2 regions of the Clostridium chromiireducens genome follow, and region 1 is predicted to be linked to the other one. Evidence: a T-box and tRNA genes for the amino acid it is inferred to sense, from the RefSeq annotation. Region 1 holds a T-box; the other holds one or more tRNA genes.

Region 1 (3,422 bases):
TTATCCAGTTGAAATTTCACCTCTTACAAAGAAAAAGAGAGGAAATCCTGAATTCACTGAGAGATTCGAAGGTTTTGTATTCGGTAGAGAACTTTGTAATGCATACTCAGAATTAAATGATCCTATAGTTCAAAGAGAAAGATTTGAACAACAAGCTAAAGAGAGAGAACTTGGAGACGATGAAGCGTATATGTTAGATGAGCAATTCATGAGCGCTCTTGAAACTGGTATGCCGCCGACAGGTGGAATGGGAATGGGTATAGATAGACTTATAATGTTCTTGACTGATTCAGCTTCAATTAGAGATGTTATATTATTCCCAACAATGAGGCCACAAAAATAATAAAGAAGCTAAGTAGGTCCTGAAAAAGAAATTTTTGTAAAGTTTAATACGTAGTAATATATACGATAAAAGATTCATATGTGTTCATATAGAACGTGTATGGATCTTTTTTTATATTGATTAGGATTTTGCATATAGATATATTTCGAGAAAACTCAATGAAATTTCAATATATTGTAAAGAAACTAGTTATTATGAATTTTAAACAAGTTATTCTTAACTTATTTAAAAAAATTAATATAAAAAGCTTGCATAATTATAAAAGTTTGATATAATAGATTAAGTAATGACGTTCCGCGATAGCTCAATGGTGGAGCACTCGGCTGTTAACCGATAGGTTGGAGGTTCGAGTCCTCTTCGCGGAGCCATTTTTTTATACTTTTTTGAAAAATAAAAATCAGTAAGTAGTTAAGGGTAGAAAGTGTTTTCTACCCTTTTAATATATTAAATTATATTCATGTTATGTAAATTTGCATCCATGTTAAGGTAAAGGTGACATAAGTTCTTGAAGTACCGGATCTCTAATAGATTTATCTGCAAGGTATATATTGTAAGTATTGTCCCCCATAAATGAATTACATATTTAGGTTTAGACGGAGATAAAAGTTCATATTTGAAAAAAATAAAAGAATTGAAAAAAAGGGTTGCATAATTATAAAAAGGTGATATAATAGATTAAGTAATGACGTTCCGCGATAGCTCAATGGTGGAGCACTCGGCTGTTAACCGATAGGTTGGAGGTTCGAGTCCTCTTCGCGGAGCCATTTTTTTATACTTTTTTAGAAAATAGAAATAAGTGAAATAGCTAAGGGTGGGAATTATTCTCCACCCTTTTAATATATTAAATTATATTATTTTTGTTATGATTAAAATCGAAAATTTTAAGGTATATCAGTTGAAGATTTTTATGTTGATAAATTGTAATTATAAACTGTTAAAGTGAATTAGATTGGATGTAAGTACTTTTTTCATAACGGAAATTCCGGAATGCTAGATTTCTAGTGAAACTGCCTATGAGGTGTATTTGTTCATATAATTCCTCCTCAAATTATTGCTCATTATCAGGTTTATATATAAACACAAGTCTATATATAAAAGAAAATAAATAAATATGAAAAATGGGGTTGCATAATTATAAAAGTTTGATATAATAGATTAAGTAATGACGTTCCGCGATAGCTCAATGGTGGAGCACTCGGCTGTTAACCGATAGGTTGGAGGTTCGAGTCCTCTTCGCGGAGCCATTTTTTTTATACTTTTTTAAAAGATAATTTAATCTTGACATATAAAGGAATTTTGTTAAAATAAATTTATAAATTGAATATACACGTTGAAAAAGAGGAGTAATTTATAAGTAAATTAAAGAGAGATGATGTTTGGTGGAAATCATTATTATTTGTAAATGAATGGAGCTTTTGAGTGTAGGTTAATTAGAGAAGAAAGATGGGCTAGAGCCAAGAAGGGTGGAACCGCGGAATTGTATTTCGTCCCTTTGTGCTTATAGCCTTTTTATTTTTATCAAAAAATATTTGGAGGGATAAAACGATGGCAGTAGAAAAAACAATGGAAAAGATTGTAGCTCTTTGTAAAAATAGAGGATTTGTATTTCCTGGCTCTGATATATATGGTGGGCTAGCAAATTCGTGGGATTATGGTCCTCTAGGAGTAGAGTTCAAAAATAACGTTAAAAAAGCATGGTGGAAGAAATTTGTTCAAGAAAGCCCTTACAATGTTGGATTAGACTCCGCTATTTTAATGAATAGAGAAGTCTGGGTTGCTTCAGGACACGTTGGAGGTTTCTCGGATCCGTTAATGGACTGTAAAGAATGTAAGGCAAGATTTAGAGCAGATAAATTAGTTGAAGATCATATGACAGAAAATGGAGCAGAGGTAGCTAGCGCTGATGGATGGACTAATGATCAGTTAAAAGAATATATTGAGAGTAATAATATAGTTTGTCCGAAATGTGGAAAAATGAATTATACAGATATAAGAAAATTTAATCTTATGTTTAAAACATTCCAAGGTGTTACGGAAGATGCTAAAGCAGAAATTTACCTAAGACCAGAAACAGCACAAGGTATATTTGTTAACTTTAAAGCTGTACAAAGGACATCTAGAAAGAAAGTTCCGTTTGGTATAGCTCAAATAGGTAAATCTTTCAGAAATGAGATTACACCTGGTAATTTTACTTTTAGAACAAGAGAATTTGAACAAATGGAATTAGAATTCTTCTGTAAACCAGGAACTGATTTAGAATGGCACAAATACTGGAAGGATTATTGTTGGAACTTTTTGCTTAATCTAAATGTAAAACCTGATAATTTAAGGATGAGAGATCATGGTGAGGAAGAGCTATCGTTCTATTCAAATGCGACATCGGATATAGAATACTTATTTCCATTTGGATGGGGTGAACTTTGGGGGATAGCAGATAGAACTGATTACGATTTATCTAAACATCAAGAACACTCAGGACAAGATCTAAGCTATTTAGATCAGACAACTAATGAAAAGTATATACCATATGTTATAGAGCCATCATTAGGCGCTGATAGAGTTGCTTTAGCATTCTTAATTGAAGCTTATGATGAAGAAGAGTTAGAAGGTGGAGATGTTAGAACTGTAATGCATTTACATCCAGCATTAGCTCCATTTAAGGCGGCAATATTGCCTCTTTCTAAGAAGCTTTCTGAAAAGGCTCTAGACCTTTATGGAGATTTAAGCAAAAAGTTTAACTTAGATTTTGATGAAACTGGAAGTATAGGTAAGAGATATAGAAGGCAGGATGAAATAGGAACTCCTTTCTGTATAACAATTGATTTTGATACATTAGAAGACGAATCAGTTACTATTAGAAATAGAGATACTATGGAACAAGAAAGAGTTAAGATAAGCGAGCTAGAAAATTACATTCAATCAAGTTTAGAATTCTAAAAACAAATATAACTGACTCAAAATAATTTCTTTTTGAGTCGGTTTATTTTTTTTGTCGAAGTGCTATAATTAAAATAGTAAAGAACAGATTTTGGTAATAAATTATATCATATAGGGATAGATGATTTGAATTTGGAGGATA
Region 2 (3,422 bases), on a different contig from region 1:
GGCTTCGGCATATTAAGTGACATTAACGGTTTCGAAGAAATCGCTACTATTATAAAACATCACCACGAATGGTACAACGGCTGCGGATATCCAGATAACCTAAAAGGCAATAAGATTCCTATAGGATCACAAATTATATCAATAGCTGATGCTTTTGATGCTATCACGACTAATAGAGTATATAGAAAAAGTCTAGGTTATACTAAAGCAATTAATATACTTGAAGAAGAAAGAGGCAGACAATTTAATTCAGAATTAGTAGACATATTTATAAATGCTTTAGAAGATACCAATATTTATATAGAGGCTGATGAAAATGTTGTATGATATGCAAAGGGAAACAAACCTTAGCTTTGATTTTACGAGCTAAGATTTGTTTCCTTTTTAGAAGTGCTCACCGTTCTCATAATACCTGCTTTTTTCGAGGTTATGAAAAATCACATCGACACTTTCATATCCAATTGAATTTATATATTTTGTAATAATCTTTGCTGCAGTATCCTGAACTTCCTGTCCCCTATCGAACCATGAAACATCAACCATTGGATATCCCAAAGCAAACTCACCATCTGCAATAAATTTGGATTGAACAAGCTCTATGCTAAAGTAATCTCTTGGACATTGTAATAGCTCCTGTAGTTCGTCTATTAAAGCCTTACTTATAGCGCAAGCCTTATTTTCGTCTACTGACCTTAATCTTAATACTGGCATATATACATCACCTCTTTTGTTAATTTAGTCTTATTCATTACTTAAATTCACTTCAATTTCAATAATAGAATCTTCATTTTTATCAATAATTTCAACTGAGTCACATACATCTTTACGTTTTTTATGAACATTATAACACAACTTACAATATATCGAATATAATCAGATAAGTATTGTCTATCTATTTCTTAGATTTTCATCTTAACATATGACTGTGTTATATTTATTTTTTTATTCGATACTGCAAAAATAAATATAACAAAAAATAAAGTAGGAAATGTATATTTAATTACATTTTCCTACTTTATCTAAATAATTTGGTGGCTCACCCGGGAATCGAACCCGGGACACCATGATTAAAAGTCATGTGCTCTACCGACTGAGCTAGTGAACCAAAATAATAATTATGACAGCATGATTCTATTTTACAAATAATCGAGTTAAGTAAATATCTTACCGATTTGCCATATCTTTAATGGGGTGAACGATGGGACTCGAACCCACGACAACCAGTGCCACAAACTGGCGCTCTACCAACTGAACTACGTACACCATATGGTGCGTTTTAAGGGATTCGAACCCCTGGCCCACGCCTTAGAAGGGCGTTGCTCTATCCAGCTGAGCTAAAAACGCATATTATTTATTATGTTACAGACTCTTTAAATCTGTATGGAGCGGGTAGTGGGAATCGAACCCACCTTTCCAGCTTGGAAGGCTGGAGTATTACCGATATACGATACCCGCAATCTGTGCTGCTTGTTTATTATATGTCACATATCATAAGTTGTCAACATAAAAGTTTAAATTTCTACAAATAAATCACTGAAGTTAATGTTAATCTGCTATCTATACCGTATCCCTGTACTGGTTAAGATCTGAAAAATAGGATATTTGAAACTTTATAATTTCAAATATCCTACTATAAAATAGATAAAAGCCATCTTTAAATCAATTTGTCTTCTATTAAGGCAATAAATTCTTTTACAAGAATCGGATCAAATTGTGTTCCAGAACATCTTTTGAGCTCTTCAACCACATACTCTTTTTCAAATGCCTGCTTATAAACTCTTTTATGAGTCATTACGTCATAAGAATCAGCTATACTAATTATTCTTGATAGTAATGGTATTTCTTCTCCCTTCAGCTTATTAGGATAGCCTGTCCCGTCATATCTTTCATGATGCGCCAATATATAGTTTGCAATATGAGCTAATTCTGGAGTTGAAGATGCAATTCTATACCCTATTTCAGAGTGCGTTTTCATGATACACCATTCTTCATCAGTTAGTTTTGAAGGCTTCAGAAGAATATGTTCCGGTATGCCAATCTTACCTATATCGTGTAATGTTGATAAAATCTCCAATTCATCCAGCTTTTCTTTCGACAATCCAATCCGTTTTCCGAGTTTTACACTTAAGTCTTTAATTCTCATGGTATGTTCTTTTGTTTCACTATGTTTTTCATGTAGAGTTCTTAGAAGTGAACATATAGTAGAACTTCTGATACTCCTATCTTCCAAAAGTTTATTCCTATACATTCTCTTTTCTGCGAGTCCCATTACTGATTCTGCATTTGAAGCTTCCTCATATGATCCTGCACTTCCTAATGCTATACTTATCTTAAAATGAAATTCTGTTTCATTTTCACACCTATCTTTTATTGTCTCCATTAATTTCATGGTGTAGTCCCTAGTTTTATTTCTTACTAATATTATAAACGCATCTCCACCCCACCTTGAAATTATATCATCAGTTTCCGAGCTTTCTTTGAGTATTTTACTTACAAGATATAGCAGTCTATCTCCTTCTAAATAACCAAATGCATCATTTGTTAACTTTAAACCATTAATATCTCCCATTATAATGTGATAATTAATATCTTTCGCATCATCCATGACCCTAAATATCTTTTCCATATACGCTCTATTTTTTAAACCTGTAAGTATATCTGTATAATTTAGAAATACTATTTCTTCATTTGCTGAATTAATTGCAGAAAGCATTTTATTAGTTGTATTGGCCAGCTTATTTATTTCATCTTTCCCTTCAATATTAATAGATAATGTAGTATCTTTAGTTATACCAACCTCTTCCATAAAACTAGTCAATTTTGAAAGTCTTTTTAATATATATTTATTAACGATTACAATATCAATTGCTATAATTATACTAATTAAACACAACATTTTAAAAATAAAATTTCTTAAGAAATAATTTATATGTTCCTCACTATGACTTTTACTTTTTATAGAAATAGATATTGAGTTTTCATTATTAATATCTTTTATTGTTTTATTAGCTTCGAGAGTTTTTGTATTGTATGAGATAACATTATCATCGAAATTTATATAGTTCATAGTCTCTTTATATTTATAATTTTCCTGATGAGCTTCAGTAATTGTCAAATCTTCACTAGTAACATTTTTTATATATTCTAATAAAGTTTCATCAATTTCACGAACCATTATTATTGTTCCGTTACTCTCTAATTGTTTATTGGTTGATGTTACAGGCAATATTCCAATAATATAAATTTTTCCTTTCAAACACAATAAACCTGTCTTTTGACTATCTGTTTTATCAAAGTTCTTACTATTTAATAAAAGTCTTTTTACAAACTCTTCACTGCTTCCCTTTTCTATATTATATTCCTTAGAATAAACCATTTTCCCGTGATTATCTAAGTAAATTATATTTTTTAAATTAAAATTT

What was found. The T-box of region 1 lies ahead of D2A34_RS25535 (glycine--tRNA ligase). A T-box ahead of a tRNA ligase gene usually reads a tRNA of that ligase, here a tRNA-Gly.
Region 2: it has a tRNA-Gly gene. The T-box ahead of D2A34_RS25535 (glycine--tRNA ligase) is inferred to sense a tRNA for this amino acid. The anticodon was not compared.

What each region holds. Positions count from the first base shown of each region.
Region 1 covers NZ_QXDJ01000010.1:123,577-126,998, forward strand. Annotated here, with positions in the region: gene lysS (lysine--tRNA ligase) at 1-343, shown strand, start outside; tRNA gene D2A34_RS25520 (tRNA-Asn) at 637-711, shown strand; tRNA gene D2A34_RS25525 (tRNA-Asn) at 1,033-1,107, shown strand; tRNA gene D2A34_RS25530 (tRNA-Asn) at 1,513-1,587, shown strand; T-box leader at 1,665-1,838, shown strand; gene D2A34_RS25535 (glycine--tRNA ligase) at 1,889-3,280, shown strand.
Region 2 covers NZ_QXDJ01000002.1:180,073-183,494, reverse strand. Annotated here, with positions in the region: gene D2A34_RS06110 (HD-GYP domain-containing protein) at 1-327, shown strand, start outside; gene D2A34_RS06105 (DUF1904 domain-containing protein) at 385-711, opposite strand; tRNA gene D2A34_RS06100 (tRNA-Lys) at 1,030-1,105, opposite strand; tRNA gene D2A34_RS06095 (tRNA-His) at 1,188-1,263, opposite strand; tRNA gene D2A34_RS06090 (tRNA-Arg) at 1,268-1,344, opposite strand; tRNA gene D2A34_RS06085 (tRNA-Gly) at 1,382-1,455, opposite strand; gene D2A34_RS06080 (HD domain-containing phosphohydrolase) at 1,655-3,422, opposite strand, start outside.